DNA from 3 places in the Geobacillus sp. GHH01 genome. Region 3 is predicted to be linked to each of the others. Evidence: predicted binding sites of a transcription regulator. Region 3 holds the regulator's gene; each other region holds the start of a gene.
What was found. Region 3 encodes LexA, which represses DNA repair genes until DNA is damaged. Its sites were predicted from a motif close to CGAACATATGTTCG; they were not measured.
Positions count from the first base shown of each region.

Region 1 (3,265 bases), 1.7 Mb from region 3:
ATCCTTCCCGCAGCAAGTTGATGCCGACCAGTACATCGTATTTGCCGAGCCGCAAATCGCGGATGATTTCAATGCGCTCGAGCGTCTTAATTTCCGAATGCAAATACGCCACCTTGATCCCCGCTTCTTTCAAATAATCGGTCAAATCCTCCGCCATCTTTTTCGTCAGCGTCGTCACCAACGTCCGCTCGTTCCGCTCGACGCGCTCATGAATTTCGCCGATCAAATCGTCGATTTGCCCTTTCGTCGGGCGGACGTCGATCGTTGGGTCGAGAAGCCCGGTCGGGCGGATGATTTGTTCGACAACGCCCGGGCTGTGTTCAAGCTCGTACGGCCCTGGCGTCGCCGAGACGTAAATAATTTGATTGATTTTTTGCTCGAACTCTTCAAACGTGAGCGGCCGGTTGTCAAGCGCCGACGGCAGACGGAAGCCGTGGTCGACAAGCACTTGCTTGCGCGCCCGGTCACCGTTGTACATGCCGCGCAGCTGCGGCAAGGTGACGTGCGACTCATCAACGATGATCAAAAAATCGTCCGGAAAATAGTCAAGCAAGGTGTACGGCGTCGAGCCCGGCGGCCGCAGCGCCAAATGGCGCGAGTAGTTTTCGATGCCTGAACAAAAGCCCATCTCGCGCATCATTTCAAGGTCATAGCGCGTCCGCTGCTCAAGCCGCTGCGCCTCCAAAAGCTTCCCTTGCGCGCGCAGTTCGGCAAGCCGCTCCTCAAGCTCTTGTTCGATGTTTTGAATGGCGAGCCGCATTTTCTCCTCGCGCGTCACGAAGTGCGACGCCGGAAAAATGGCGACGTGCTCCCGCTCGCCGAGCACCTCGCCGGTTAAGGCGTCCACCTCGCGGATGCGCTCGATTTCATCGCCGAAAAATTCGACGCGAATGCAATGTTCATCGCGCGACGCGGGGAAAATTTCGACGACATCGCCGCGGACGCGGAACGTGCCGCGGCGAAAATCGATGTCATTGCGGTCGTATTGGATGTCAACGAGCCGCCGCAGCAACGCGTTGCGCTCGATTTCCATCCCAACGCGCAGCGAGACGACGAGCTCTCGATATTCTTCCGGCGACCCTAAACCGTAAATGCATGAGACGCTGGCCACGATGATGACATCCCGGCGCTCAAACAAGGCTGATGTCGCCGAGTGCCGCAATTTGTCGATTTCATCGTTGATTTTCGCATCTTTTTCAATGTACGTATCCGTCTGCGGCACGTACGCTTCCGGCTGATAATAATCGTAATAGCTGACAAAATATTCGACGGCGTTGTGTGGGAAAAACTCTTTCAGCTCGCTGTACAATTGGCCAGCGAGCGTTTTGTTGTGGGCGATGACAAGCGTCGGTTTGTTGACTTGGGCGATCACGTTCGAGATCGTAAACGTTTTGCCCGTCCCCGTCGCCCCAAGCAGCGTTTGATGCTTCACCCCGCGGCGCAGGCCGTCAACGAGCTTGGCGATCGCCTGCGGCTGATCGCCTTGCGGTTCGTATGGCGACACTAATTGAAAACGGCCCTCCACCGTTTCGCCTCCTCCTTCGTACCATCTTTCCCCATTGTATCACATCGTGATGATCCATGCATCAAAAATGCGAACTCATATTCGCACCATTCTGCACAGCATTTTCCATTCCCCTAACGCGAAAAAGCGGACCCATTCATGCCCAAGGTCCGCGTCTTCGCTCCGTTCCGTTTCGACAATCCGAGGTTCAGCCGACGATGCCTTTTTCCAAAAACAGACGGTTGAACCGACAACGCCGCTTCATTTTTGCTTCAGATGGTCGAGCATGCGGCCGGCCCAAAGAAAGCCGGCGATCGTCGATGCAATGTCAGCGACGATTTCATGCAGCTCATCCGTATAGCCTTTCAAGTAGGAAGCGACAAGCAGCGCCGTCGTCAACAGCACAGCAATGTACCGATTGTACGTCACCCGCGCAAACAACAGCACCAATAAGCACGGAATGATGAGTGCCGCCAAAAACCACATGATCCATTCTCCTTTACGAAACAGCTTCAGACGCTGATGCGTTCCGATCACGGACGAACAGCAGCCCGAGTTCATGATGCTCATCCTCATAGAGCGCCCCTTGGACGAAACGGACTTCGCCGTTATGTCCGACGACATCCAACTTGCAGAACGCGCGGTTGCGTTGGAGCGCCTCGTAAAACTCGGTTTCGGTCCGCACCGGGGCGCCGTTTGTTTTGATGATGACTTCTCCGATCGAAAGCCCCATTTTTTCCGCTTTCGAGCCAGGAAGCACGCCGACAATCACTAAGCCGTGCGGATGGCGGGCAAAGCGGGGCGGACGGGCGCGGTCGGCGCGATGCCCGGAAAACGCGATCCATTCGCGGCCGATGATGGCCATAGCCCCCGCCGCCACCGCCAGCGGTGGATACCATATACCGGAAGCAGCCAATAGGGCGACAACGAACGCCAGCCGAACAACAAGCCGCCCCTCCGCGCGCGCCGCTTCCGCCGGCAGCATGTGCTGGCGGCGCTGGGAAAAGCCGAGAAGAAACGGCACGAGCCAAAATGAATAGCCGTCTCCCGTCGAAACGAGCGGCCACCAGGAAGCCGGAGGCAGCGCGCCGCCTGATACGGGCAGCACAACCGGCACAAACCAAAGACGCTGCGTCCATTGCAGGCCGACCGTCATCCCCCGCTTGCTTTTCGCAAGCTGCGGCGAGGCCGCCTCGTTTCGCGTGCGAATGATGAGCCATCCTTCCGAAAACAAAAGCAACGCAAGCCACACCGCCAAAGCCGGCGCCGCCGTCATGCCATCGGGAAGCCAGCGGGACAACGCGCCGCTTCGCTCCGCCAAACCGAACACGAGAAGCGCGCCGCCAACTGGATAAGCAGGCGACAACAACCGCGCTTCCATCGCCAAGCTAAAGAGCACCGTCAGCACCGTCACCGTCCAAACCGCTTCCTGCGGCACCGCGATCCCGATGCCGACGGCCGCCGCCGACAACATCGCTCCAGCCATCCATCCCTTCGTCCAAAGCCCGCGCCACTCTTGCCATAGGCTGTAGACGCGCACATGAAAATCGCGGCGCTCCCGCTTCACCCGCCGCCAACCGACGGCCAAAGCGAGCGCGGCGCCATAATAAAGAAGCGGCTGCCGCCAAACCGACGCGACGCCCTCAAGCCATTCCAGCCACCATGTTGCCATCCGCTTCACCCCTTGCGTCGTTCATCATTCTTTATCTTCTATTCTACCAAATGGCATGACCAATTCCCATGCCCACAGCCATCTTTTTT
Region 1 is NC_020210.1:3,145,921-3,149,185, forward strand. It holds gene uvrB (excinuclease ABC subunit UvrB) at 1-1,525, opposite strand, end outside; gene GHH_RS15605 (CsbA family protein) at 1,766-1,990, opposite strand; gene GHH_RS15610 (PDZ domain-containing protein) at 2,004-3,176, opposite strand.
Region 1: the regulator LexA is predicted to act here: its motif matches at 1,596-1,609, upstream of uvrB (excinuclease ABC subunit UvrB).

Region 2 (3,265 bases), 1.2 Mb from region 3:
GGAAACGCGAGAAAAGGCGAAGCGGGCGATCATGGCCGGGCTTGTCTATTCAAACGACGTTCGACTCGATAAGCCCGGGGAAAAAGTGCCGGTTGACATTCCGCTTGAGGTGAAAGGCAACCCGCTTCCGTACGTCAGCCGCGGTGGGTTGAAACTGGAAAAAGCGTTGCGCGAGTTTCATATTCGCGTGGAAAATAAAATTGTTCTTGACATCGGCGCGTCGACCGGCGGTTTCACCGACTGCGCCTTGCAGCATGGGGCGAAGCTGACGTATGCCGTCGATGTCGGCTACAACCAGCTTGCTTGGAAGCTGCGTCAAGACGAGCGCGTCGTTGTGATGGAGCGGACGAACTTCCGCTACGTGACGCCGGATCAGTTTACGAAAGGGCTGCCGGAAGTAGCTGTCATCGATGTCTCGTTTATTTCGCTGCGGCTCATTTTGCCGGTCGTCAAGACGGTCATGGTGCCGGGCGGCGATGTGATTGCGCTCGTCAAGCCGCAGTTTGAAGCCGGCAGGGAAAAGGTCGGCAAAAAGGGGATTGTTCGCGACCCGAACATTCACGAGGAAGTGCTCGAATCGATCATTCAATTCGCCTGTGCGGAAGGGTTCGATGTTCTTCATTTAACGTATTCACCGATTACCGGCGGCGACGGCAATATTGAATTTTTGCTTCATGCTGCCTATCCTGGAGGAAACCGGGAGGGAGAAAACCGACTGTCAGCATCCGTCGCCGACGTGGTGAGCGAGGCGCATGCCCGCTTGCGGGAGGGGAGCGTGGAGCCAAGCGGCAAATAGCGTCGGCGGGACGGACAATCTGCTCTGCACTTTGAAAAGCGGGGAGGTGGCGCAATGTGAACAAAGGGCAAAGGCATATTAAAATTCGCGAAATCATTATGAACCATGACATTGAAACGCAAGACGAGCTTGTCGACCGGCTGAGAGAAGCTGGCTTTAACGTCACCCAGGCGACCGTCTCGCGCGACATTAAAGAAATGCAGCTCGTCAAAGTGCCCATGGCCAATGGCCGCTACAAGTACAGCCTTCCGTCCGACCAGCGCTTCAATCCGTTGCAAAAGCTGAAGCGGGCGCTTGTTGATGTGTTTGTGAAGCTTGACGGAACGGGCAACTTGCTTGTGTTGCGGACGTTGCCGGGCAACGCCCATGCCGTCGGCGTCTTGCTCGACAATTTGGATTGGAACGAAATCGTCGGTACGATTTGCGGCGACGATACGTGCCTGATCATTTGCCGGACGCCGAAAGATGCGGAAAAAGTGTCCGACCAGCTGTTGTCCATGCTCTAGGCGAGGACCGGCCCAGCTCCCGTTCTGCGTTCAAGGACGGAACGACAGGGCGGTCCTCGTTTGCAAATCCGAACATACGTGCTATAATCAAAAGTGGAATGAATCGGACAGGCAAGGAGTGGTGAAATGCTCGCCGAGCTGTCGATTAAAAATTTCGCCATTATCGAGTCGCTCTCGTTGTCGTTCGACAAAGGGCTGACGGTGTTAACCGGCGAAACGGGAGCCGGCAAATCGATCATCATCGACGCGATTCATTTGTTGATCGGCGGACGCGGCTCCGCTGAATTTGTCCGCTTTGGAGCGGAAAAGGCGGAAATCGAAGGGCTGTTTTTGCTTGATGATGACCGCCATCCATGCTGGCAAAAATGCGCAGACGTTGGCATCGACGCCAGCGACGGCATGATCGTGTTGCGCCGCGATATTTTCGCCAACGGCAAAAGCGTCTGCCGCATTAACGGCAAGCTCGTCACGACGGCGGTGCTGCGCGACATCGGGGCGACGCTTGTTGATATTCACGGCCAGCATGAACATCAAGAACTGATGGATCCGTCCCGCCATCTGCCGCTTTTAGACGAGTTCGGCGGCCTAGAGGCGGCAGAGGCGCTTGCTCGCTACCGCGCCGTCTACGAGCGGTATGAGGAGCTCGGAAACAAATTGAAAAAGCTGAGCGAAAATGAACAGCAAATGGCGCACCGGCTTGATTTGCTGACGTTTCAGCTGCGTGAAATCGAGCAGGCGGCGCTCGAGCCGGGCGAGGACGAGCGGCTGATGGAGGAAAAAGTTCGCATCGTCAATTTTCAAAAAATTTATACCGCGCTGCAGAAAAGTTATGAGGCCCTCTCCGGAGAGGGACGCGGACTTGATTCGATCGGGGAGGCGATGCGCCATCTCGATGACGTCGCAGGCATGGATGCAGCGCTCAAAGATGCGCATGAAACGACGTCGAACTGCTACTATTTGCTCGAGGAAGTCATGTACAAGCTGCGCGATCAAATTGAGGAGATGGAGTACGACCCAGAGCGGCTCGATGCCATTGAAAGCCGTCTCGCGGAAATCGGGCAGCTCAAACGAAAATACGGGGCGACGATCGCCGATATTTTGCACTATGCCGAGACGATCGCCGAGGAAATCGAGACAATCGAAAATCGCGAAACGCATGTGCATGAGCTTAAGCAGCAGCTCGCTCTGGTGACGGACGAGTTGCTTACGGAGGCGAAAAACGTCACCGCTGTTCGGCAAACATATGCCCAGCGCCTGATTGAGCGCATTCATCAAGAACTGAAAGACTTGTACATGGACAAAACGAAATTTGACATCGTATTTGCCAAGCGCGAAGGATCGCTTGACGCCCCCTTGGTCGACGGCGTGCCGGTTAGGTTCCAAGAAGACGGCATCGATGTCGTCGAGTTTTACATTTCGACGAACGTCGGCGAGCCGTTAAAACCGCTCGTCAAAGTCGCTTCCGGCGGCGAGCTGTCGCGCATTATGCTGGCGTTGAAAACGATTTTTTCCAAACATCAAGGAGTGACGTCGATTGTTTTTGATGAGGTCGACACCGGTGTCAGCGGACGCGTCGCCCAGGCGATGGCGGAAAAAATTTACCACATCGCCAGCCAGTCGCAAGTGCTTTGCATTTCCCATCTGCCGCAAGTCGCTGCGATGGCGGACACGCACTTGTTGATCGCCAAAGAGACGGATGGGGAACGGACGAAAACAGTCGTGAGGAAGCTCAATGAGGAGGAGAAAGTGAAAGAAATCGGGCGGATGATTTCCGGCGTCGAGATGACGGAATTGACGAAACGGCATGCCAAAGAGCTGTTGGAACTGGCGGCGAAAATGAAACATTGATTCCTGTTTCCCCTGTTCGTCGAGGGGAGGCGCATCCCTCTCAAAGCGGGCCGATTCCGCCTGCCTGTTCTCACTTGGCGCTCGCTTTCCTTAAGAGAACTACGGTGTTTCATAA
Region 2 is NC_020210.1:2,467,018-2,470,282, reverse strand. It holds gene GHH_RS12130 (TlyA family RNA methyltransferase) at 1-796, shown strand, start outside; gene ahrC (transcriptional regulator AhrC/ArgR) at 853-1,302, shown strand; gene recN (DNA repair protein RecN) at 1,429-3,150, shown strand.
Region 2: the regulator LexA is predicted to act here: its motif matches at 1,372-1,385, upstream of recN (DNA repair protein RecN).

Region 3 (3,265 bases):
CCGCCTGCAATTTACGGATATTTTAGGCACGATCAAAAACGTCGAAATTCCGGTCAGCCAAATCGAAAAAGCGCTCAACAACAAAATGATGTTCGACGGCTCCTCGATCGAAGGATTCGTCCGCATCGAAGAATCGGACATGTATTTGTATCCGGACTTGGACACGTTCGTTATCTTCCCGTGGACATCGGAAAAAGGAAAAGTGGCCCGCTTCATCTGCGATATTTACAATCCGGACGGCACGCCGTTTGAAGGCTGCCCACGCTACAACTTGAAGCGGGTGCTGAAAGAGATGGAAGCGCTCGGTTTTACGGCGTTCAACTTAGGGGCGGAGCCGGAGTTTTTCCTCTTTAAGCTCGATGAAAATGGCCGGCCGACGATGGAACTGAACGACCGCGGCGGCTATTTCGACTTGGCGCCGACCGATCTCGGGGAAAACTGCCGGCGCGACATCGTGCTCGAGCTTGAGGAAATGGGCTTTGAAATTGAAGCATCGCACCATGAAGTTGCCCCGGGCCAGCACGAGATCGATTTTAAATACGCCCATGCCATCAAAGCGTGCGACGACATTCAAACGTTTAAGCTCGTTGTCAAAACGATCGCCCGCAAACACGGGCTGCACGCGACGTTTATGCCGAAGCCGATTTTTGGCATTAACGGTTCCGGGATGCATTGCAACTTGTCGTTGTTCCGCAACAACGAAAACGCCTTTTTCGATCCGAACGGCGATTTGCAGTTGAGCGATACGGCGCGGCAGTTTATCGCCGGTGTGCTGAAGCATGCGCCGAACTTTACGGCGGTGACGAACCCGACCGTCAACTCGTACAAGCGGCTTGTTCCAGGCTATGAAGCGCCGTGCTACGTCGCTTGGTCAGCGCGCAACCGCAGCCCGCTCATCCGCATTCCGGCTTCGCGCGGCATGAGCACGCGCATCGAAGTGCGCAGCGTCGACCCGTCGGCGAACCCGTATTTGGCGATGGCGGTCCTCCTTGCCGCGGGGCTCGACGGCATTCGCAACAAACTGACTCCTCCGGCGCCGGTCGACCGAAACATTTACGTCATGACGAAAGAAGAACGGCTCGAAGAAGGCATTGTCGATTTGCCGGCCACGCTCATCGAAGCGCTCGAAAATTTGAAATCGGACGAAGTGATCGTCCAAGCGCTCGGCAAACATTTGTTCGAGCATTTCGTCGAGGCGAAAGAAATTGAGTGGGATATGTATCGGACAACGGTTCATCAATGGGAATTGGACCAATATATGGAACTCTACTGATTCATAAAAAAGCTGCCCCGTTTTTTTTCAGGGCAGCTTTTTTATGGGCGCAGGCCGGCACGAGTCAGTCGAACAGGCGATAGACGCCGATCACTTTGCCGAGAATCGTGCAGTCGCGGACGATGATCGGCTCAAGATGGGCGTTTTCCGGCTGCAGGCGGATGTGGTCTTTTTCCTTGAAAAACCGCTTCACCGTCGCCTCGTTGTCTTCCGTCATGGCGACGACGATGTCGCCGTTGTTGGCCGATGACTGCTGGCGGACGATGACGTAGTCGCCGTCGAGAATGCCGGCTTCGATCATGCTGTCGCCCATCACTTCAAGCATAAACAGCTGCTCCTCGCCAGCGGCGAGCCGCTTCGGCAGCGGAAAGTAGCCTTCGATGTTTTCCACCGCTGTAATCGGTTGACCGGCCGTCACCTTGCCGATGATCGGCACCGAGATGATCTCCTCTTTTTCTCTCTCCTTGGCCATATCGTTGTCCAAAATTTCAATGGCGCGCGGCTTTGTCGGGTCGCGGCGGATGTACCCTTTGCTTTCTAGGCGCGCGAGATGCCCGTGGACCGTCGAACTTGACGCCAGTCCAACCGCTTCCCCAATTTCCCGCACCGACGGAGGATAGCCTTTTGTTTTTACTTCCTGTTTAATAAACTCTAAAATTTGCTGTTGTCGTTTTGACAGTTTCGTCATGGTTTCACACCTCTCGCCACATCATTTGCCTTCATTATACCATGCGGAAGACGAAAAAACAAACATAAGTTCGAGTTTTTTATTGACACAAACAAATGTTCTTGACTATAATGAAGGAAAGCGAACAAACATTCTAGAAAGGGTGGGGAGAATGGGGAAAACGTTGCTGCACTATGTTTTGTTTTCATTTTTGTTTGCGCTCGTGTTGGCAGGGTTCGTTTACGCCAGCAGCCCGGTCGATAAAAAAGAATACGTGACGATCACGGTCGCTCCCGGCGATACGCTTTGGGGGCTGGCAAAACAGTACGAACAGGAACACCATATGCCGCCTGATGAGTTCATCCGCTGGGTCGTCGATGTCAACCATTTGCCGAGCCCGCGTCTTGCCGCCGGTGAACAAATTGTCATTCCTGTGTTAAAATCAAAGCAGGGCGGCTCGGTGGCCGTCAATCAGTGATGGAAAGAAGGGATTGGCCATGAGGGCGGTCATTTACTGCCGAGTCAGCACGGACAAAGCTGAACAGGAAACGTCGCTCGCGAGGCAACGAGATGAGCTCGAGCGACTGGCGGCCGAGTGTGGATTTGAAGTCGTTAAAGTGATCGCCGAGCAGGCGAGCGGTTATGAAGCCGACCGCGACGGCGTGTTGGAGCTGCTTTCGCTTTGCGAGGAAGGCGAGGTCGATGTGCTGCTCATTCAAGATGAAACGCGGCTTGGGCGCGGCCATGCGCGCATGGCGGTGCTGCATTGCTTGAAAAAGCAAGGGGTGAAAATATACAGCGCCAGCCACCGCGGGGAGATGCCGCTGTCGGAGGCCGATGAGATGGTGTTATCCATCATCGCGATTGTCGAGGAGTACCAAAGAAAAATACATAACGCCAAAATTAAGCGTGGCATGCAGCGAGCCATCGCCAGCGGCTACCGACCGGAGCGGAACCTAAGGCGCCGGGGCGAAAACGCCGGGCGCGATCGAATTGATCTGCCGGTTGAGGAGATCGTCCGCTTGCGCGAGCGCGGACTGACGTTTGCCGATATCGCCGCGACGATGCGAAGCTTCGGTTACGAGGCGTCCAAGGCGACCGTCCATCGGCGTTACCAGGAATATATGGACGAGCAACAAAGGCGGCGTTGATCGTGTACTGCGCCTGACCCTAAAGCGGCGAGCGGGCAAAGGAAGCCAAGATGCCATCGTTGCCATCTTCCCGGTTGATCAGATAAGATAAAACAGAGTGAGAATATGGCAGATAGGAGAAGATGATCAATGCTTGCCAAACATAAATTAGCCCGCATCAATGAACTGGCGAAA
Region 3 is NC_020210.1:1,229,973-1,233,237, forward strand. It holds gene glnA (type I glutamate--ammonia ligase) at 1-1,273, shown strand, start outside; gene lexA (transcriptional repressor LexA) at 1,338-1,961, opposite strand; gene yneA (cell division suppressor protein YneA) at 2,113-2,418, shown strand; gene GHH_RS06210 (recombinase family protein) at 2,438-3,091, shown strand; gene GHH_RS06215 (DUF896 domain-containing protein) at 3,221-3,265, shown strand, end outside.